DNA from 2 places in the Lactococcus sp. EKM203L genome. Region 2 is predicted to be linked to the other one. Evidence: riboswitches for the same ligand, from Rfam matches in the RefSeq annotation. Region 2 holds a riboswitch; the other holds the start of a gene.
The links. Region 2 has a riboswitch for thiamine pyrophosphate ahead of thiT (energy-coupled thiamine transporter ThiT). Riboswitches for the same ligand answer to the same signal wherever they lie in the genome.
Positions count from the first base shown of each region.

Region 1 (11,803 bases), on a different contig from region 2:
TTTTATCTAGGACAGGAAGATAATTTCCGAATTATTGGACCAGTAGTTGATAATTTTGAAGAAATTGAAGAATCACAGATTATAGATTAAAATGAGGGCTTAAAAATGAATTGGATAAGAGAAATTTTACCAATACTGGGAATTGGATCATTTTTTGCAATTGCTTATGAATTAGTTTTATGGCTTTCACAGAAATTGATAGAAAATGATAGCAAAGAAAAAAGAAAAAAAGAAAAAAAGATTGTTAACGTCAAATTTTTTCATCTTTCAAAAAACCAAAAGAACATTGCATGAACTAAAATAAAAAAGAAAAAAGAATAAGTTTAGTCTTGCAATTTCAGAAAAACTTTGATATACTTATTTATGGTTCTAAAAGAACTGACCGAAGACAGTAGGGGACAAAAGTCATAAACTTCCTACCGAGGACAAATATCAAAATGATAATTGAACTCTCTATGTCTTTTGTGTGTAGAGATTTTTTATTTCTACAACCAAAATAAAATGGAGGTAAAAAAATGAGCGATTACAAAGTAAATGAAGCAACAATTGCTAAGAAAGCAGAATTGGTTGATGTTTACGCACAAAAAATGACTGAAGCAGCATCTATCGTTGTTGCAGATTCACGTGGTTTGTCAGTTGATCAAGATACTCAACTTCGTAAACAACTTCGTGAAGCAGGCGTTGAATTCAAAGTCGTTAAAAACTCAGTTTTGCGTCGTGCAGCTGAAAAAGCTGGTCTTGAAGGTTTGTCAGAAGCATTCTCTGGCCCATCAGCAGTAGCATTTTCTAACGAAGATGTTGTAGCACCAGCAAAAGTTTTGGCTGACTTTGCAAAAGATGCTGAAAATCTTGAAATCAAAGCTGGTGTTATCGAAGGTAAAGTTTCTTCTAAAGAAGAAATCCAAGCTATTGCGTCTCTTCCAAGCCGCGATGGACTTCTTTCTATGCTTCTTTCAGTGCTTCAAGCACCTGTCCGCAATGTGGCTCTTGCAGTCAAAGCTGTTGCAGAAAAAGAAGAATCAGCTGCTTAATTATAAGCAACATTACTTATATCGGCGGATTTACGCAACAAACTAAAAAATTAATAGGAGAATATTAAAATGGCATTGAACATTGAAAACATCGTTGCTGAACTTGAAAACGCAACAATCCTTGAACTTTCTGAACTTGTAAAAGCAATCGAAGAAAAATTTGACGTAACAGCAGCAGCTCCAGTTGCAGCAGCAGCAGGTGCTGGTGATGCAGCAGCAGCTAAAGATTCATTCGACGTTGAATTGACATCAGCTGGCGACAAAAAAGTTGCAGTAATCAAAGAAGTACGTGGAATCACTGGTCTTGGACTTAAAGAAGCTAAAGAACTCGTTGATGGTGCACCAACAATGATCAAAGAAGGTCTTTCTGAATCAGAAGCTAACGAAGTTAAAGAAAAACTTGAAGCAGCTGGTGCTTCAATCACACTTAAATAAGAATTTTATTCTTGTTTAAAAAGAAAATTGAATATTATCGATTTTCTATTAAAAATACTACCAAGTCTTTTCTTGGTAGTATTTTTTTTGCTATCTATGAGTCTCAAATTTTCAAAATACTTCTTCAAATAGAGCAATAAGTTTAACTGGCCCAATACCAGCAGGAATAATCGTATATGGTTCAAAAATTGTTTGTTCAGTTGAATCGACGATACTTGTCCAACCGGCAAACTCGTAGCCACGCAACTCGGGTTTTAGATAGGGAATGAAATTTTTTTCAACTGTTCGTACATCTGAGGGGTGGGTCCAAGAGAGTTCGACCTTGTTTATTGTACGAGAAGAATAGCGAATTTCGTATTCTAAAGGTGTCCACTGGGCATATAAATCATATTCTTTACCAACATTTTGAAGGTAATCACCTGCAGTCCAAAGGAAATCGGGGCTTATTCCTGTTTTGTGTAAGGCAGAATTTGCACCAGCATAGAGTGCAGCTTGCTCGCGGGAGATATTATGCGGGATCACATAATGACTATCGCGAACAATTTTCCAACCTTCAAAGTGGTAACCAGGCAGAGTGAGCGAAAAATCAGCAATTTCATGTTCTGTTTGACTAACGTTTGAACTAATTGTCAATCCGACTTGTCGCTTATTTTCAAAAATAGGCTGATAATCTTGTCTATTTTCAAACTTGACAGATGGACTAGTGCCACTATTTTTAATAAAGTTTTTCATTTTATCAGTGATGTTAAAATAATAGTTAAAAGTTGTTGATTGCTTGTTTGGATTCATAGGAGACTCCTTTCTCATCATTCAAAAATTAAAAAGTAAAACTACAATTTATAATTATAATCTTATTTTATAATATTTTTATTATAAACGATAATGATTTGTGTATCTTTAATGTTAAGAGCTTACTGTTAATTTCAATAATTGTTTAGAGATTAAAGAATATCTTGTCTTTTCAGACTTAAAAATAAATCAAAATTCACAAAATTTCAATTGAATATATTTTAAAGAAAGAGAATTTCTCTTTTTTTTTTTTTTTGACAATGACTGTCTACAAAAGATGAATAAAGTGCTAATGAAAATCTATTTTGTCAGATTTAATCAATAATTGTCAGCTAATAATTACAAAATTAATTGATTTATGTATTTTATTAATAGATTAATAGGCTAATAAATTCCAAATTTAATCTTATTCCATGCAATATATTTGCTCTTGAAACCAATATCTATTAGAATAGAAGTGAAGTAGGTAATAAACTACAACAGGAATAATTTTAGATGAAGCAAAAAGTATATTTATAAAAATAGATGGTGAGGTAGAGATGAAAAAGTTACTCTTTATATTTGGGACTAGGCCAGAATTTATTAAAGTTTATCCAGTAATCCAAGAGGCGAAAAGGCAAGGCAATCCAATTGTTCTGGTTAACACAGGGCAGCACAAAGAAATGCTCAATGAACTTTTAGATGAATTTTCTGTGGAAGTTGATTACGATTTAAAAATCATGGAAAAATATTCTGGTTTATCAGAAATTGTGGCAGGATCAATTAGCGGTCTTGACCCAATTATTAAAAAGGAACAACCAGATGTCATCTTAGTTCATGGTGATACTGCAGCTACTTTGGCTGGAAGTTTGGTTGCTTATTTTAATCAGATAAAGTTGGCACATATTGAAGCAGGCTTGCGAACTTACAATAAATTTTCACCATTTCCTGAAGAAATGAATCGTCAAATTGTTGGTTTAATGGCTGATTATCATTTTACACCAACGGAAATGACGAAAGAAAATCTTTTAAAAGAAGGTAAGCCCAAAAAACAGGTTTTTGTAGTTGGAAACAGTGCTATAGATATGTTTCAGTATACTTTAAAGGATGATTATACAAATGAAGCTTTATCATGGCAAGCTGATAAGAAAATGATTTTAGTGACGGCTCACCGTCGTGAAAATTTGAGTGATTTAGAAGAAATTTTTGATGGAATTGCAGAGATCGCTGATGAATTTAAAGAAACACATAAAATCATTTATCCAATTCATATGAATCCAATCATTCGTGAAAAAGCGCAAAAATTACTGGAACATAGTAATATTAAAATCATTGACCCGCTGGATACAATTAACTTTCATAATGTGATGCGTCATGCCGAGTTGATTTTAACTGACTCTGGTGGAATTCAAGAAGAAGCGGCTTTCTTAGGGATTCCAGTGCTTGTTTTACGTGATACAACTGAAAGACCCGAGGGTGTACTGGCTGGTACTTTAAAACTTGTGGGGACTTCAAAAGAAAATATTGTTAATGAGACTCGGACTTTACTGACAGACAAGACTAAATATGAAAGGATGTCAGGAAGTAAGAATCCTTATGGTGACGGAACAACTTCCTTGCAGATTGTTAATATTCTAAATGAAAAATAAAAAAATTAATTTAAAGTCTTTCCAGTCTGTCTGTCTCATTTTTATCTTCCTTTTTAATTTTGAGTTTATTTTCCGCTTATCAAATTTTACTTCTAGAGAAAAATTCTTTACCATTTTCTTTTTTGTGGCTCCTTTGATGCTTAGCTCATTTTTTATCATTACGGATAGCGAAAAAATTCCGAATTCAGTTAGAAATTTGAGTATTCTCGGTGTCTTTGGTTTCCTGATGTATGGTTCCAATCGCTTAATCGTTTCCTTGACTTACCTTATAGGTGGGGAACATGCTGTTCCACAGTTATTTCCCTTCCGATTTTTGATTGCTATCTTCATTTTACTTTGTTGTGCTTTAGCTTATTATGTTTCAACAAAGAAGAGGTTAATTTATAAATTAGCAACATTGATTGCTTCTTTGTGGTTCGTTACATTGCCAATTATAACGATTCAATTCATTATTAAATTCTTGGTTGAACATCAAGGGTTTGATTTCTCGCTTGTCAGTAATATGGATATCAGGTATCTGATTGTACCATTTATGCCAATCATGTATTTGAGTTTTTGTAAATTTAGTGGGATTGATGCCAAACAATTAGGAAAGAATATCAAATATACGGTTTATGTGCTCTTAGTTGTCTACATCGTTGCATTAATCGTTTATTCAGGAACTCAAGTAAATATTACCTTTAATTTTGCTCAAGAAGGTTTCTTTAATAGCATTGAGCTTAACTATAATGTCTTTTTGGCACATTGGATAGAAGGATTGACTGTATTTTCTCAATTCGTCCTACCAATTATTGCTTTTGCTTTAGTTATTGGATATAAGGGAGAAAAATCAAAGAAAAAGATACTGTCATTAAAACCAATTTATGTATTAATACTGGTTGCTCTGGGAGTTTATGCTTATCTTTTCCTTCTTAATCCACCAACTAATTTTATTCATTTTAATAACAAAATTTTCAATAGTTATTTTGCGCTACAAATTTTTGAAGTTGTTGTGATTATGCTTTTGACAATCTATACAGGTTTGAAAAAATTTATCAGACCAAGAACGAAGATATTGCTATATATTGGTTCAAGCTTGCCTTTCCTCTATTTATATATTGTAAGATATCATTATTGGAAACAAAGTTATTTGGTTTTTGATATTTTTGACCGTATCAATTATATTTTCTTTATTTTTTCAGTTTTCGTATTTCTTTACTATACGGTAGAAGTCGTTATTTTGTGGTATTCATATAATAAAAGACAAAAGATAACAGCATTAGATTTCAAAGATGAGAAAATAAAAAAACAATTTCATATTTATGTTTTGATTCCGTGTTTGAATGAAGAATTGGTTATTCAAACAACTTTGAAAAGTATTTTGAAAAATAATTATGAGAATTTGGTAGTAACTGTTATTGATGATGCAAGTGATGATCGGAGCTTAGAAAAAATTTCTGAAATTCAAGATTCTCGATTGAATGTTCTAAGACGTATTAAACCTAATGCGCAAAAAGGAAAAGGGACGGCTTTGAATTGGGCTTATTATCAAATTAGTGAGCAAATTCAAGAAGCTGGAATTGCTCCGGAGGATGTTCTTATTGCGATAATTGATGCCGATACAAAACTTGATAACAATTATTTTGAAAAAGTAAATATGGTTTTCAATCATGATGCTAAGCTTAATGGTTTGCAATCCAAGGTTCGTGTTGCCAATTTGCTTAAAGATGCTTCACAAGACTTGGAATTTTCTGAAATTATCAATGCGACACAGATGTTTCGGACTTTGACCAATACAGTTGCTTTTGGTGGAAATGGACAGTTCTGTAAATTAAGTACTCTTCAGGCATTGAATGAAGACCCTTGGACAGATTCTCTTGTGGAAGATTTTGATTTATCAACCCGTCTGTTTCTGTCAGATATTGAAGTTAAAAATGCTCAATTTGATGATATTTACATTGAACAAACAGGGATTATCAATGATAATGAAGCTTTGGTTAAACAACGAGTGCGATGGGCGCAGGGAAATATCCAATCTTCAAAATATATTTTACCGACGATTCGGTCAAAAAAATTGCAGAATAAACAGAAGTTTGAATTATTGATGACCCTACTGAAACCTTGGTTAATGGGGATTGAATATATCATTGTAATTTATACACTGATTATGATTGTTAATTCTGCTATCCTATCAGGGATTACTCAATCACTTAAAATTGTTGTTGTGCTTTTTATCGTGATGTCAATTTATATTATCTTTGTGAATTTTGTATGGGCTATTCTTTATAACAAAGGAAAATCTCAAGAAAAAACAAGGGTGTGGGATGTAGTGAAAGATACGGTTAATCTGACGAAATTTCTACTTATTTTAACTCAAATTTATCCACAGTCAGCCATTCGATATTTCAACTCTAAAAATGATTGGGTAAAAACTAATCGTCAAGAAGAAAGTGTTGACCCTCATATTGATGAGTATAAAAAATAAGAAAAACCTGCCTTTTGGGCTAGGTTTTTTCTTTTGTATATTTGCGAAATTAGTTTTTTTAGTTTAAATATGTTAAAGTAGTTGTAGTTTTAAAAATAAATCAATAACACAATGGGTACTGGTAAAAACTAAAATTACCGGTTGAGAAAGACCATCAGACTTGAACAGGTTAAGACCTGCGTAAGAATGTGTCCGAGTTTTAATTGTATTTTCTTTATGAAAATCTTTTAGCTTACTTTCTTATCATACTAGAGCCCTCCTTGTGTCTATAAAGGAGTTTTTTGATGTCAATTTTAGAAAAGATTCAAGAAAAACAACCACTTATCTTAAATTTAGCGAATTTTGTAACTCCACAAAGAGTTGCGGATGCGATTAGTTTTGCTGGTGGTTCACCATTAATGACTGCGGAAATTTCAGAAAGTGAAACTTTAGTTGAAATTGCAGATGCTGTAGTGGTTAATATTGGAACCATTTCAGAAAAGGATTATCCGCTTTTTTTGACTATTTGTCAGTTAGCAAATCAAAAGCACAAACCTTTAATTTTGGACCCAGTTGCTATCAATGTCCCTTTTAGAGCAAATTTTGTCAAAAGATTAATGCAAGAGGTAAAATTTGATATCATTCGTGGGAATTCAGCGGAAATTGCTTGGTTTGCTGATAAAGAAAGCTTGAACAAAGGAATTGATGCACTTGAGTCAAATTTAGAAGTTGAGCACGCGCGAGTTGCTGCTCAAAAAACAGGGGCAGTCATTATTCAAACTGGAAAAGTTGATGTTATTTCTAATGGGTTTGAGGAACTATTTGTTGAAACTGATAGTCCACTTTTTAAAATTAATGTTGGCTGTGGGGATATGTTGTCAGCAATTGTTGGAACTTTTGCGGCTGTATCTGATGATTTATTTAAGGCGGCTTATGAAGCGACAGAATTCTTCGGTGAATCTGGTGTGAAAGCTACTGAGCAAGTAGAAAATCTACCAGGAAATTTTGTGAATCGTCTTCTTGATAAAATTTATCAAGCGACGCAAGAGGTTATATAAGGGAGAAAAAGAAATGATTGATGTTTCTCAAGTTGTGACAATCGCTGGAATTGATTCTTCTGGTGGGGCCGGTATTAATGCTGACCTAAAAACTTTTCATAATCAAAAAGTATATTCGGCAACAATTGTGACAGGGTTGACAGCGCAAAATACCTATGGAGTACAAGAAATTTTACCGACAAATAAAGCTTTTATTTTGGCTCAATTTGACTCAGTATTTTCTGATTTGGAAATTTCGGCAGCTAAAACGGGGGCACTTTTTGATACTGCTCAAGTTGAAGCGGTAATTCAAGGCTTGAAAAAATATAAACCGAAGCATTTGGTGGTGGATCCAGTAATGGTGGCTAAAGGCGGGGCAATTCTTTTGACAAGAGAAGCCATTGATTTGATAAAAAATGAATTGTTACCTTTAGCAGAATTGGTCACTCCCAATTTGGAAGAGGCAGAGGTTATGTGTGGCTATAAAATTATTGACGAAAAGGAAATTTTAAAAGCCCTTCATGATATTCAAAAGTTAGGTGCTAAAAATGTGCTGATTAAAGGGGGACATGGTAATGGAGAACTGGTCAGAGATTATTTATTGATGACAGATGGTTCTGTCAGTACTTATGACTCTAAAAGATTACTGACAGAAAGAACACACGGAACCGGAGATACACTTTCTTCTTATATTACAGCTCATTTAGCTTTAGGAGAAGATTTAAAAGAAGTGATGTCAAAAGCTAAATTGTTTATTACTGAAGCTATTTCACAAACAATTAATGTTGGTCACGGTCATGGACCGTTAAACCATTGGGTGACAATTAATGAAAAATAAAATTTTAGACCTGAGGGCGTATTTTATTGCTGGCCCACAAGATTTTCCAAAACTTTCAATTGATGATGCAATCGATAAAATTTCTGTAATCATAAAAAGTGGAGTAACGGTTTATCAATTTCGTGATAAGGGAACAATTTATAAAAATAATAATCAACGATTAGAAGTAGCAAAAAGACTACAAGAAGTAGCTCAGAAAGCGGCTGTTTCTTTTATTGTGAATGATGATGTTGAATTAGCGCGTGAACTGTCAGCTGACGGGATTCATGTCGGACAAGACGATGATTCTGTCAGTAAAATTCGTGAGCTGATTGGACAAGAAATGTGGGTAGGACTTTCTGTCAGTAATGATATGGAATTAGAAAGCGCTCAAAAAAGTGGAGCTGACTATTTGGGAATTGGTCCAATTTATCCAACAAATAGCAAGTCCGACGCAGCAGAACCAATTGGGGTTGACCATTTAAGAAAAATGCTTGAGCATAATCAATTACCAACTGTTGGAATTGGTGGAATTACTGAAAATTCACTGACAGAGCTTTCAAAAATTGGTCTGGGTGGAGTTGCGGTAATTTCTTTGCTGACAGAATCCGAAAATTACAAAAATATGGTTCAAAAAATTAAGCAAAATATTAGATGAAAAAGATGTTGTACCCTTAAAAATACAACAAAACAAAATGATTCCGTTTTCTTTTTATTATATAAATTAAACTTACACAAATGTAAGTTTTTTTTCTTTAATAAATGTTATAATCAGAGTCATAAATGATATGAGATTAACTGATTATTCTAAAAACCTCTTATTACTTTATATTTAAAAGGAGTTCCAATGGACAAGAAAAAAGAAATTCGTCTATTTTTGGCTAAAACAGTATTTTACTTTATAATTATTTTAATTCTGCTCTATCTTTATTCCTACAGTCATACTGGCGGAGCACACTTTATCTATAACGAATTTTAGAGAGAATTATCGAAGGAGTTAATTATGAAATTATTAGAACAAATTTTTGAAATTGCAAAAAAAGAACCAGACCTTATTGTACTTGCCGAGCGTGAGCAGAAATTTACTTACCGTCAATTATTTGCCGCGGTTTCACATATCTCAGAACAAATCAATGAACGCAATTTAAATCAGCGTCCAATCTTGATTTTCGGTAAAAACGATTTTATCACTTTAGCAGCCATGCTTGCGACAAATTTAACTGGTCACGCTTATATTCCTGTTGATGCTCACACACCATTTGAGCGGACAGAAATGATTAAATCAGCGGCAAAACCAGCGGCGGTACTCACTACAGTTGAGCTGTCAGCAGATTTTGAAGCACTTTTTACTGACAGAATTTCTCTTGAACTTACTGACCAGATTTTGACTGACAAACTTCCAGCACTTGATTTTTCTAAAGCTGTTTCTGGAAATGACAGCAATTATATTATTTATACTTCTGGAACAACAGGAGTACCAAAAGGTGTTGAAGTCAGTCATGATAATCTTGTGACTTTCACCAATTGGATGAACAATGATTTTATGAAAATTGAAAATAATCAAATCTTGTCACAAGCCCTTTACAGCTTTGATTTATCAATTTTCAGCTTGTATCCAAGTCTTACAACTGGCGGAACATTAATTTCACTCTCACGTGACGAAACAACCAACTTCAAATTACTTTTTGAGCGTTTGAACAAAACGGTCATTAATACTTGGATTTCAACACCATCATTTGTTGATATTTGCTTATTGGACCCTTCGTTCACTGAGAAAGAACACCCTCAATTAGTTCAATTTATTTTCTGCGGTGAAGAATTAACAAAGAAAACAGCAGAAAAATTACTGACAGCTTTTCCGTCAGCAACTATATACAATACCTATGGTCCAACAGAAGCAACAGGAGCCATTTCGTCAGTAAAAATCACGAAAGAATTACTGACAGAAAATGATCGTGTCCCAATTGGTTTTGCCAAACCAGGTGTTGACTTAAAAATTATGGATAAGGAAATCATCATTGTTGGTGATTCGGTAGCCAAAGGTTACTTTGAAAATCCAGAAAAAACTGAGCAAGCCTTTTTCACAGTCGACGGAAAACCCGCTTATCATACAGGAGATGCCGGTTCAATTTCCGCTGACGGAATGCTCCGTTACCAAGGACGAATTGATTTTCAAGTTAAATTTAATGGATTCCGTATTGAACTTCAAGATATTGAAGCCAATATTCAAAACTTAAAAGAGATTGAAAAAGCGGTAGTCTTACCGAAAACAAATGACCAGCATAAAGTCACCGCATTAATCGCTTATTTAGAAACAGAAAAAACATTTGAAGACCGTGCAGCCGAACGCGCCTTCACAAAAGAACTCAAAGCTGAACTTTCAAAAACAATTATGGATTACATGATGCCAACTAAGTTTGTTTATCTTAAAAAGTTCCCATTGAATCAAAATGGCAAAGTTGACCGCAAGGCACTCGCCCAAAAAGAGCGAGGTGACAACTAGTGCAACCCTATTCAACACCCTTTTACTTCGTGATTTTAGGACTTGCTTTAATTCCTATCGTTATTGCCCAGCTTCTGGGCAAAAAACTCATGTGGTATCAAGTCCTATTGACCATCGCTTTTCTTTGGCTGACATTTTCGGGAACAGTGACAATTTGGGCATTAATCGGCTTCGGAGTCTTCCAGACCATCATTGTAAAATTCTATGAGTGGTATCGAGTAAAACAAAACAAGAATCAGAGTTTTGTTTTCTACCTCATCATTCTGCTCTCTATTTTGCCATTAGTGATTGTCAAAGTGCATCCTCTGTTCAATCCAGGACCTGGACCAGGTTCAATTCTTGGATTCTTAGGAATCTCTTACATCAGTTTTAAGACAGTAGCCATGATTATGGAAATACGAGACGGACTTATTAAAGCCGTTCCTCTTAAAGAATTTCTATATTTCCTCTATTTCTATCCAACGATTTCATCAGGACCAATTGACCGCTTCCGACGTTTTGTTAAAGAACTAAAAGCGCCAGTTGTCACTGAGAAATACCTTGATTTATTAAATAAAGGTGTCTTTAGAATTTTCCAAGGTTTCCTTTATAAATTCATCATCGGATACTTGATTGACCAATATTGGCTACATGGCATTGCAATCTCTGCAACGATACACCCAAGCTTCTTGAATGTTTCATCATCAATGTATGCTTACGGACTCTATCTATTCTTTGATTTTGCTGGCTACTCACTCTTTGCCATTGGTGTCAGCAATTTAATGGGATATGACCTCCCACACAACTTTAACAAACCCTTCTTAGCTAAAAATATTCATGACTTTTGGCAAAGATGGCACATGACTTTGAGTTTTTGGTTCCGTGACTTTGTATTCATGAGATTAGTGAAAACATTCATGGTTAAAAAATGGTCGAAAAATATGATAACCATCTCAAATGTTGGTTACCTCGCAAATATGTTACTCATGGGATTCTGGCATGGTTTAACTTGGTATTACATCCTTTATGGTTTCTACCACGCTATGTTAATGATTGGGTATGACGCATGGAAACGTCTGAAGAAACGTAAAAACTGGAAAATTGCAGATAATAAATGGACAAGTGCTATAAGTATTTTCAT
Region 1 is NZ_JAALEQ010000005.1:34,873-46,675, reverse strand. It holds gene HFD15_RS09565 (helix-turn-helix transcriptional regulator) at 1-90, shown strand, start outside; gene HFD15_RS09560 (hypothetical protein) at 106-294, shown strand; ribosomal protein L10 leader region at 365-490, shown strand; gene rplJ (50S ribosomal protein L10) at 516-1,031, shown strand; gene rplL (50S ribosomal protein L7/L12) at 1,101-1,466, shown strand; gene HFD15_RS09545 (hypothetical protein) at 1,578-2,255, opposite strand; gene wecB (non-hydrolyzing UDP-N-acetylglucosamine 2-epimerase) at 2,795-3,883, shown strand; gene HFD15_RS09535 (glycosyltransferase) at 3,873-6,347, shown strand; TPP riboswitch at 6,449-6,551, shown strand; gene thiM (hydroxyethylthiazole kinase) at 6,632-7,384, shown strand; gene thiD (bifunctional hydroxymethylpyrimidine kinase/phosphomethylpyrimidine kinase) at 7,398-8,201, shown strand; gene thiE (thiamine phosphate synthase) at 8,191-8,838, shown strand; gene dltX (teichoic acid D-Ala incorporation-associated protein DltX) at 9,028-9,159, shown strand; gene dltA (D-alanine--poly(phosphoribitol) ligase subunit DltA) at 9,184-10,683, shown strand; gene dltB (D-alanyl-lipoteichoic acid biosynthesis protein DltB) at 10,683-11,803, shown strand, end outside.
Region 1: it holds a riboswitch for thiamine pyrophosphate, as region 2 does, so the genes downstream of both, thiM (hydroxyethylthiazole kinase) here and thiT (energy-coupled thiamine transporter ThiT) in region 2, are expected to answer to the same signal.

Region 2 (11,803 bases):
TAGAAAGGAAAAAGAATGGCAGAAATACCAAAGGAAATGTTACGCGCCCAAACCAATGTCATTTTGCTCAATGTCTTAAAACAAGGGGATAATTATGTTTATGGCATTATCAAGCAAGTCAAAGAAGCCTCAAATGGAGAAATGGAGCTTAATGAAGCCACGCTCTATACAATCTTTAAACGACTTGAAAAGGATGGGATTATCAGTTCTTATTGGGGAGACGAAAGCCAAGGTGGCCGTCGTAAATACTACCGCTTGACAGAAATTGGTCATGAAAATATGCGACTTGCTTTTGAATCTTGGTCTAGAGTCGATGAAATTATTGAAAATTTAGAAGCAAATAAAAAAGATGAATCTAATAAATAATTTCCAATTAAAATTTAAGTTACTAAATAAGGGATGAAGGTAAAAAATATTCGTCGCAAATTGTTGACTTAAACTTTGAAAGCGTTACAATATTTTTGTTAGTTTATCTTTCGTGAAACTAACTATTGTAATATTTAACAGCATTAACAATTAATGCTTGTTTACTAAAAAAAAATAATGTTATAATTATTTTCTCAAAAAATTTATTGAAATTATTTTGAAGTAAAATGAAATTGGAAATTCAATTTAATGTAAACTTATTTACATTATTTAACTCTAGAAAGGAATTTTATGATTTTCAAATCAATCATGAAGCAAACAAACTGCTAAGAGCCTACAGAACCATATCTTACTATTGGAAAATAAAAAAAGTGCTCATAAAGAGCACTTGAAAATTTACTTATTTGGGCTTAGTATGGATAAAATTTCATCATCGTATTGTAGGCGCTAGAAGCATAGCCACCCATGCTAACACTTTTAACAGCAGCTGATGCGGCTTTTCCCGTTTGGGTAATTGAAGCTAAAGTGCTAGCTAGGTTAGAACCACCAGTAAATGCAACATTGGCACCACCAGCGATATCTTGAAGTTCTTCGGTTGACAGTTCTTTGAATGAAGATAGAGGTTTATCGGTATTGATTGATTGAATTTTTTTACTCATAATTGAATTCTCCTTCTAATCGTTTGTAAGCTTACAAATAGATTGTACCACTTATAATTTGGTTGTACAGCCAAAAAGTTAGTGATTTTTATATTTATTTTCAGCATCCCAAAGAGTATCGATACTGATGCCGAAAAGTTGACTTGAATTGAATAAATCAGTCCCCTTAGGTATGGTTTTATTTGACTCCCAATTTCTAATAGTATGAGTATCCACATCAAGAAGTTCGGCAAGTTGTTCTTGTGTATAGTGATTTTCGAGTCTGTGATATTTGAACGAAGTTGAAAAGTGTCCACCAGTAATTTTAAAAAGTTCTGTTTCATCAAGTAATTTGAAGTTAGATAAACAAGAAAAGTGGTTAGCATCAATATAGGAATGACGAAACATTGAAAGAAGTTTATTCATGTTTTAAATTATATAATATTTTTATTATAATTTAAAATAGACTGAATATTAAAAAATAATTTATATAAAAAGAAAAGAGGATAATTGATGATTGGAAAAGCAATATGGCGTCATAAATGGTTAGCATTGTTTTCAATGTTTGCTACATTCATTTATGCCGGCGTTCAATTGTACCAACCGCAGATAATCAAAGATATCATGACGATTTTGGCTAATTCTACCTTAACTCGCCATCAAATGTCTGATAAAATCCAAAATGATGGAATTTTAATACTTGTTGTTTCAGGTATAGGAATAGTATTTGCTATTGTATCAACTCTAACGGCCGCTAAACTTGCTCAAGAAGTTGGTGCTGTGGTTCGTGAAGATACCTACAAAAAAATTAATACCTTCTCTTATGAAGATATCGAGAAATTTAATGCTGGAAACCTTGTTGTTCGGATGACAAATGACGTCACACAAGTTCAAAACTTGATGATGATGGTTTTCCAAATTTTAATGAGAGTACCTGTCCTTCTAATCGGAGGAATTATCTTATCAATTACGACTATGCCTCGTCTTTGGTGGATTACTCTCCTTCTTTTAGTGCTTATTATTGTAGTTACTGTTGTGATAATGGGACGCATGGGCCCTCACTTTATGGCTTTCCAAAAATTGATGGACCGTATTAACGCCATTGCTAAACAAAACTTGCGTGGTTCACGTGTCGTTAAATCATTCGTTCAAGAAAAAAATCAAATCAAAGATTTTGATGAAACTTCTGATGAACTTTACGATCATAACTGGGCAGTAGGAAAACTCTTCTCGGCAATGATTCCACTCTTTACAATTATTGCTCAAGGAGCGATATGGCTTGCCATCTACTTTGTATCAACCTATGTTACAAAGTCACAAAGTATTGCGACTGATAGTATCGGTGGGATTACAACATTTATAACTTATATGGGAATGATTATGTTTGCCATTATCATGGGTGGTATGATTTCAATGTTTGCTTCACGTGGTATGGTATCAATTGGTCGTATTAATGAAGTGTTAAATACTGATCCAGCCATGAAATTTGATGAAAATGCTAAAGATGAAGTTCTTTCAGGTTCTGTCAAATTTGACCATGTGTCATTCTCTTATCCAAATGATGAAGAACCAACACTTAAAGATATTAGCTTTGAAGTAGAACCTGGTCAAATGGTTGGGATTGTCGGAGCGACTGGTGCTGGTAAATCTACATTGGCACAATTGATTCCAAGACTCTTTGACCCAACAGAAGGTACCGTTTCAGTTGGTGGAAAAGATCTTAAAACAGTTAGCCGTGGAACATTGAAGAAAAATATTTCTATTGTTCTTCAAAAAGCCATTCTCTTCTCAGGAACAATTGCTGGAAATATTAAACAGGGGAAAGCCGATGCAACTGATGAAGAAATGACTCGTGCTGCACGCATTGCCCAAGCCGCAGAATTTATTACAACTAAAGATGGTCAATATGATTCTGAAGTTGAAGAACGCGGAAATAACTTCTCAGGTGGTCAAAAGCAAAGACTTTCAATCACACGTGGAGTTGTTAAAAATCCAAATGTCTTAATTTTAGATGACTCAACATCAGCCCTTGATGCTAAATCTGAAAAACTTGTTCAAGAAGCTTTGAATAAAGACCTTAAAGACACAACCACAATTATTATTGCTCAAAAGATTTCATCAGTGGTTCATGCAGATAATATTTTGGTTCTTGACCAAGGAAAACTTGTTGGTCAAGGAACTCACCAAGAATTAGTTGCTGAGAATAAAATTTACCAAGAAATCTACGACACACAGAAAGCACAGGAGGACTAAGACATGGGAAATACCAAATCAACAAGAAAAATGTCTGACACCACACGTGCCATCCGATTTTTTTACCTCTATCTGAAAAGATATAAACTCCAATTTGCTGTAATTATGATTTTCATCATTTTAGCAACTTGGTTACAGGTTGTTTCTCCATCACTTTTGGGGGACGCCATCACTAATTTGACTAAATATGTGACTGACTTCTTTACACATCAACATGCTGGTCAATCCCAAGATGCACTACAACAAATTGCTCAACAATTAAGCCAACAAATGCACCAAACAGTAGATTGGCACAATGTTCCTGAAGTTGTGAAATCTTTGCCACAAGCAGCACAAGACCAAATCACTGCTAATCTTCCTAAAGGAACAACTTTAGAAACACTTAAAACAGTGGCAACTTCACATGCAGCCAGCACTTCTACATTCATGAAAGGAATGTGGCAATTGCTTGCAGTTTATGTAGCAACAGGTGTATCAATGTTGATTTATACCTTGCTCTTTAGCCGTATCGTTGCTCATTCAACAAATCGCATGCGTAAAGGTTTGTTTGGTAAACTTGAACGTTTGACAATTTCATATTTTGACCGTCATCAAGATGGTGATATCCTTGCTCGTTTCACATCTGACTTGGATAACATTCAAAATACTTTAAACCAAGCACTCGTTTCAGTTATTTCAAATGCTGCGGTCTTTGTGGGTGTCATTATCCAGATTTTCAATAAAGATGTGACATTTGCTTGGTTGACAGTTGCCGCTTCTCCAGTTGCCATTTTATCTGCTGTTATTATCATTCGTCAATCGAAAAAAGCAACAGACAAACAACAAGAAGAAGTTTCACATCTTAATGCCTATATGGATGAAAAAATCTCTGGGCAAAAAGCAATTATCGTTGAAGGTTTACAAGAAGATTCTATTAATGGATTCTTGGAACACAATGAAAATGTTAAAAAACGTACCTTTGCTGCTCAAGCATGGTCTGGTATGATTTTCCCATTGATGAATGGTTTCCAACTTTTATCAATTGCCATTGTTATCTTTGGTGGAACGGCCTATGTTCTTAACGATGATAGCATGTCAATTGCCACAGGTTTAGGGCTTTTGGTTGCCTTTGTTCAATACGTTCAAAGTTACTACAACCCAATCATGCAAATTTCATCAAACTTTGGTCAACTTCAACTTGCCATCACAGGGGCAACTCGTCTGAATGTCATGTTTGATGAACCAGAAGAAGTTCGTCCTGAAAATGGTAAGAAATTTGATACGATTAAAGACGGAATTCAAATCGAAAATCTTGATTTTGAATATCTTCCAGGAAAACCAGTCCTCAAAAAAGTTAATATTGATGTTGAAAAAGGACAAATGGTTGCCCTCGTTGGTCCAACTGGTTCAGGTAAAACAACAGTTATGAACTTGATGAACCGTTTCTACGATGTTAATGGTGGAGCGATTAAATTTGATGGAACTGATATTCGTGAATTTGATTTAGATAGCTTGCGTTCAAATGTCGGAATTGTTTTGCAAGAGTCTGTTCTCTTTGATGGAACGATTGCTGATAATATCAAGTTTGGTAAACCAAATGCTACTCAAGAAGAAATTGAAACAGTGGCTAAGACAACTCACATTCATGATTTCATTGATAGCTTGCCTGACAAATATGAAACACATGTTTCAGATGATGAATCAGTCTTCTCAGTTGGTCAAAAACAACAAATTTCTATCGCACGTACCATTTTGACAAATCCAGAACTTTTGATTTTGGATGAAGCAACTTCAAATGTGGATACAGTAACTGAACAACAAATTCAATGGGCGATGGAAGCGGCTATTGCTGGTCGTACTTCATTCGTTATTGCTCACCGTTTGAAAACAATTCTTAATGCAGACAAGATTGTTGTTCTTAAAGATGGTGAAGTTATCGAAGAAGGAAATCACCATGAACTCGTTGCTCAAGGTGGCTTCTACTCTGAACTTTATCACAATCAATTTGTTTTTGAATAAGAGATTATTCAGTTAAGCAATGGAAAATAAAATCACAGTTAAAATTTTAGCTGTGATTTTTTATTTAGATAAAAAAGTCTATGAAAAACTACTATAAAATGTTAAAATAGAGAGCGGTTCTTAAAAATATAATTTTTTTAAGACAATAAAAATGTGAAAAGTGATTTTGAAATAATATGAAAAAAATAGTAATTAATGGTGGGAAGCGTATTTCAGGAACCATTCCAATTTCTGGCGCAAAAAATTCAGTAGTTGCTTTGATTCCAGCAACTATCTTGGCTAACGATGTTGTAACGCTTGAAGGAGTTCCAGATATTTCTGATGTCACAAGTTTAGTCGAAATCATGGAAATCATGGGAGCAAAAATTGAACGAAATCTTGAAGAAGGACGACTTGTGATTGATACACGCAGTGTTGTTTCTCGTCCCCTTCCTTATGGAAAAATCAACTCTTTACGTGCTTCTTATTATTTCAATGGGGCACTTTTGGGACGTTTTGGTCAGGCGACAGTAGGCTTGCCTGGTGGCTGTGATTTAGGCCCTCGTCCAACGGATTTACATGATAAAGCCTTTAAAGCTTTAGGGGCTAAGAAGATTCAAGAAGAAGAAGCTGAGCACTTAGAAGTGATTGGTGATTCATTAGTAGGAACAACCATTTATATGGATGTTGTTTCTGTTGGGGCAACAATTAATACAATGCTTGCTGCTAGTCGTGCAAAAGGTTTAACTATCATTGAAAATGCTGCCCGTGAACCTGAGATTATTGATGTGGCGACACTTCTAAATAATATGGGCGCACAAGTTCGAGGAGCTGGAACTGACATTATCCGCATTACTGGAGTGGATGAAATGCACGGTGCTCAACATACAGTGATTCCTGACCGTATTGAAGCAGGAACTTATCTTGCCTTAGCAGCTGCTATGGGAGATGGTGTCATCATTGAAAATGTTATTTATGAACACTTGGAATCTTTCATTGCTAAACTTGAAGAAATGGGTGTAGGTTTGACCATTCGTGAAGATAGTATTGAAGTTCATAAATCAGAAAATCTAAAATCAGTCAATATTACTTCTGTTCCTTACCCAGGGTTTGCGACGGATTTGCAACAACCAATTACACCACTTTTATTGAAAGCAAAAGGTCGTGGTTCAATTGTTGATACGATTTATCAAAAACGTGTCAATCATGTCCCTGAATTAGCTCGTATGGGTGCTAATATTTCTGTTTTAGATGATCGAATTATTTATGACGCTCCTAATGAATTAACTGGCAGTTGTGTTCAAGCAACTGACTTACGTGCTGGTGCGGCTTTGGTTACTGCTGGAATTATTGCCAGTGGAACTACAAAAATCTCTAATATTGAGTTTATCCTACGTGGTTATGACCACATTATTGAAAAATTGACTGCTGTTGGTGTAGATATTCAATTGATTGAAGAGTGACAAAAGTGATTTATTTTCGTATAGACTAATGAGAAAGGAAATAAGATGGCTAATAAATTAAAATTTGAAATCATTGAAGAATTGATTGTTCTCTCTGAAAATGCAAAAGGTTGGCGTAAAGAATTAAATCGTGTTTCTTGGAATGATGCTGAACCTAAATATGACATTCGTACTTGGTCACCTGACCATGAAAAAATGGGTAAAGGAATTACTTTATCTGAAGAAGAATTTGGCGTTCTCTTAAAAGAATTAGGAAATAAATAAAAGCCCTGAGATTTCAGGGCTTTTTTTTAATGGGTAAATGTTATCACAATAAGGATAAGATAAATAATCAAAGTAATAAAGAAGGTCAAGCGCCACCAGAGTTTTAAAAAGCGACGATAGGTAAATTGTTTATAATAAAGCAAATCAAGCAACAACAAAACAAGCGCTAAGCCAGAAATGATTAGCAGGTAGTATGGAATGATGCTGATACTTGTAACATTTTTAGAAAAAATTTGCATCCCTAAGATGAGAAAGATTGTAAAAACATCTGGAATTTTTAGTTTGCGATTGGTTAAGTGACGAAGTCTAAAAAACTTGAAAATGAAAACCAATGCAATAAAGACAATAAGGGGATAAAGCGCCATAAGTACTTTTATAAACATAGACTAATTGTATCGGTTTTGCCTTAGTTTGTAAAGTATTTATTTGTGTGAGAAAGTGCACGAATAAGTGCTAAGCCAAAGATAGTGACAAGGACAGCTTTAATAATTTCAACAATGACAAAGGGTGTGAATCCAAGCTTTAAGGCCAATGACCAGTCGACATTGGTAAAAAATTTGAGCCACAATGTTCCGATAACTAACATAAGCAGGTGTCCTACAATATTTATGATAAAAGCAGGGATGGTCTTATAATTAATTTGATGAAGGCCAAAAGAAATAAGGGTTCCCATTATTAAAAAGGCAATTAGAAAACCACCTGTTGGACCAAAAAGAACCGCAATTCCTGATGTCCCACCAGTGAATACGGGAATTCCAATAAATCCTAGCAGGAGATAGAGTAAGATAGCAAAAAAAGTTTCACGCGCTTTTAGTACTGTGGCAACAAGTCCTACGGCAAGTGTTTGTAAGGTGACGGGCACAATACCAATTGGGATAGACAGAGGAGAGAGAACCGCAATAATTGCTGCACCAAGAGCAATTAGGGTTAAAGAATATAATTTTGTATTTTGCATTAAGAATCCTTTGTTTTATGTATAAAATAAAATATACTAAAAAAGAAGAATTTTTGCAAACTCTTGTTTTAATAAACAAAAAATTACTGACAGAAATTCTGTCAGTAATTTTATTCTCTAATTTCGACAAATTGAGCATGAACAAAGTCAGCAAGGACTTTAGGAGCGATTTTTATGCTACGCCCAACTTCGCCAGCTGAACAAACGATAAAGCCGTGCTCTAAGGCAATAGAATCAATGAAAATCGGGAATTTTTTATTTTGCCAAATCCCCACAGGATTATTTGCACCGTGAATATAACCTGTCGTTTTTTGCAAGTCTTTTTGAGGAATCATGCTTACTTTTTTATTGCCCGAAACTTTGGCCAATTTTTTTTCTGACAAATGCTCTGTCAGTGGAAGAATACCAATGACAGGGCCAGTTTTATCGCCGATTAGTGCTAGGGTTTTATAAATATCACTGCGGCTGATATCCTCAGGGAGGCTATTACTTTCTAAAGCGTTAATAGCAAGTCCAGTATGCTCAATTTTTGCCTTATCAAGAATTTGTTCTACAAGTGTTTTCTTTAATTTTTGCTTTTTAGACATAGCTTTATTATAGAAGAATTTGTGCTGACTGACAAGATAAAATAATTTTACTGACAGATTTATTTTTTTGTAAAAGTTACTGACAGATTTTATTAGTAATTGCTATAAATGAAAAGTTTAGGGAATTTTTTGACGAAAATGATCAAAATGACAAATGCAGCAATAGCAGTCAAAATTGCACTGATTCCATTGACAGCAAGAGAATAAGCAACGGCTCCCCAGCCTTTCCAAGCGTATTGGCTCCAGAAAATGATTCCGGCAATAAAATGGAAGAAGTATTTAAGAAGAACAGCAACAAAAGTTCCCAAAAGAACTGGTGCAAGTTTTAGAGGGGCTGTTTTTTGGCGGAAAAGTCCAGCAATTCCAAGTGAAACAGGGGCGATGAGATATTCAAGAAAAGCTTGAGACAAGGTTAAAATATAAGCGTGTCCAGTAATCATTGACAGAATTCCCCAGATTAATCCACCGACAAGTCCAGCTGTTAGGCCGCGACGAAAACTGAGAATAAGAATTGGGATACAGGCGATTTCAACAATAATCCAGCCATAAACAGTATTTGGAATAAGGCTGATGATGAAGGCGAGTGCCGCCATGAAGGCAATTTCCGTTAATAAACGGACATTGAACTTAGAATTAGACATAAAAAAACTCCTTTTTGATGCGCACAAAAGGAGGGTTAGAAATTAGACATTTGTCTTAACACATTCCTACGCTGGCATTACCCAGATCAGGTCAGATGGTATTTCTCGCTACTGACAGTTTTGTCAATAGACCCATTGTGCAAATATTTATTTTTACTCATTAAGTTTAGCATATTTTAAGTTGAAAAGCATTTTTTTAAGATTGTTAATCTATTTTATAAATTAAACTTAAAAAATATTTAAGGCAACATAAAAAATCAATAATTCAAAAGAAACGAAAGTCTGTTAGAATAAGTCTATACACAAATTCGGACAAAATAAAAGCGGTCGAGTAAGTAATTGTGAAGGTCAGCACAGAGAGCTTGTAGCGGTGAGAGCAAGCCTGAGTGAAGCGATGAAAATGGCTTGATAAGCGTAGCAAGAGTGAGGTTTAACTAAGCTCTTGACGGAATGGTTCTCGTTATTGAACTTGAAAGTTGCCTTTGGGATCTGAAAATTTTCAGTGAACTAAAAAGTGCTTAAATCAAGAATGGTACCACGATATAGCTCGTTTCTTTATATGAAATGAGCTATTTTTATTTAGCATGAACGCTTTATCTTGAAGAATTTGTTTAGATTTAGAAAAATTAACAGGTGCACGGTTAATTTTTCTAATAGATGTAAAAGTTTATCAAAAGGGGAATAATTGATTTTGAAAAATAAATCAATTAGAAAAAAGGGAGAAGAAATGAATCCAAGAAACAGAAATATTTTAATTGTCGTTATTGTTGTTGTAATTGTTGCTATCGCTGCATTTTTCGGTTTTAATCATAAATCTGGTGAAAGTAAAACGGCAAATAAAACTGTGAATATTGGAATAATGACAGGAACAAAAGAAGATGATGCCATTTGGTCAACTGTTTCTAAAACAGCTAAAGATAAATATGGAATTACTTTAAAATTCACTCATTTTACAGATTATACACAACCAAATACAGCTTTGAAAAACGGCGATATTGATTTGAATGCCTTCCAACATTATGCTTTCTTGAATGCTTGGAATAAAGCTAATGACGGTGATTTGAAAGCAATTGGTAATACAACAATTTCACCAATTCGTCTTTATTCTAAAAAAATTACTTCATTGAGCCAAATTAAATCAGGAGATACAATTGCAGTACCTAATGACGCTTCAAATGAAAGTCGTGCACTTTATGTCTTGAAGAATGCTGGTTTGATTGGCCTTTCTGTATCAGGTGATACACTTGCGACAGTCAAAGATATTAATTCAAATCCAAAAAATTTGGTCATTAAAGAATTAGATGCGGCACAAACACCGCGTGCGCTTGATTCAATTACAGCGGCAGTAATTAATGACGATTTTGCAACAACAGCAAAATTAACGGTTGAAGAGTCTATTTATACTGAACCTGTAAACAAAGATAGCGAGCAATGGATTAATATTATCGTTGCAAATAAAAAAGATGCTAATAACAAAATTTATAAAGAAGTTGTGAAAGCCTACCAAACTGAAGCAACGAAAAAAGCAATTGAGAAAGCTTATCCTGATAAGAGAAAAATTGCTGCTTGGGGATTGAAACTCGACTAAGTAATTTCGTTAAAAAGTAACGGTTAGGTGAAAACTTTGGAAATTTCTACTTTAGAAATTTCTGCCTTAGGGCTAATAAATTTTACTGACAGAAGACTCAAACTGATTACGAACGGTTTGGTCAGTAGAAATTGGAGAAGATTATGAATCCTAGAAATCGTAATATAATTATTGGAATAATTGTTGTTGTTATTGTAGCTATTGCTGCATTTATCGGCTTTGGTCAAAAATCTCAAGCAAATAAAACGGTAAATAAAACAGTGAAAATTGGGATAATGACAGGAACAAAAGAAGATGACAGCATTTGGCAAACGGTAGCTAAAACTGCTAAAGATAAATATGGAATTACTTTGAAATTCACACACTTTACGGATTATACTCAGCCAAATACAGCATTGAAAAATGGCGATATTGACTTAAATGCCTTTCAACATTATGCTTTTTTAAAAGCATGGAATAAAGCAAATAATGGCAATTTAGTGGCGATTGGGGATACAGTGATTTCGCCAATCAGTGTTTACTCAAAACAACTCGAAAATATTTCAGATATCAAAGAGGGTGGAACCATTGCGGTACCAAATGATGCTTCTAACGAAAGTCGTGCCCTTTATGTCTTGAAGTCTGCGGGCTTGATTAAATTGGATGTTTCTGGTCAAACACTGGCGACGGTCAAAGATATCACATCAAATCCAAAAAATTTGGTCATTAAAGAACTTGATGCTTCACAAACTGCGCGTGCTTTAGATTCAGTCGATGCAGCAGTTATCAATAATAATTATGCCGTTACTGCTGGTTTAAAGAAATCTGATGCCATTTTTACAGAACCAGTTAATAAAGATAGCCAACAATGGATTAATATTATTGTTGCTAATAAAAAAGACGAAAACAACACTGTTTATAAAGATGTTGTCAAAGCTTATGAAACAGAAGCAACCAAAAAAACTATTGCTAAAGCTTATCCGGACAAGAGTACAATTCCTGCTTGGGGCTTGAAATTAAAATAATTGTTTTTAATACTCAAATAAGTCTCTCTTCATTGAGAGACTTATCGTTCAAAGAAGGTCTGGACAC
Region 2 is NZ_JAALEQ010000002.1:172,661-184,463, reverse strand. It holds gene HFD15_RS04120 (PadR family transcriptional regulator) at 16-366, shown strand; gene HFD15_RS04115 (bacteriocin) at 777-1,025, opposite strand; gene HFD15_RS04110 (helix-turn-helix transcriptional regulator) at 1,104-1,430, opposite strand; gene HFD15_RS04105 (ABC transporter ATP-binding protein) at 1,518-3,257, shown strand; gene lmrD (multidrug efflux ABC transporter LmrCD subunit D) at 3,261-5,255, shown strand; gene HFD15_RS04095 (UDP-N-acetylglucosamine 1-carboxyvinyltransferase) at 5,432-6,697, shown strand; gene HFD15_RS04090 (YdbC family protein) at 6,743-6,961, shown strand; gene HFD15_RS04085 (DUF3397 domain-containing protein) at 6,988-7,344, opposite strand; gene HFD15_RS04080 (biotin transporter BioY) at 7,368-7,916, opposite strand; gene HFD15_RS04075 (aminoacyl-tRNA deacylase) at 8,027-8,503, opposite strand; gene thiT (energy-coupled thiamine transporter ThiT) at 8,596-9,144, opposite strand; TPP riboswitch at 9,191-9,290, opposite strand; gene HFD15_RS04065 (MetQ/NlpA family ABC transporter substrate-binding protein) at 9,872-10,732, shown strand; gene HFD15_RS04060 (MetQ/NlpA family ABC transporter substrate-binding protein) at 10,876-11,736, shown strand.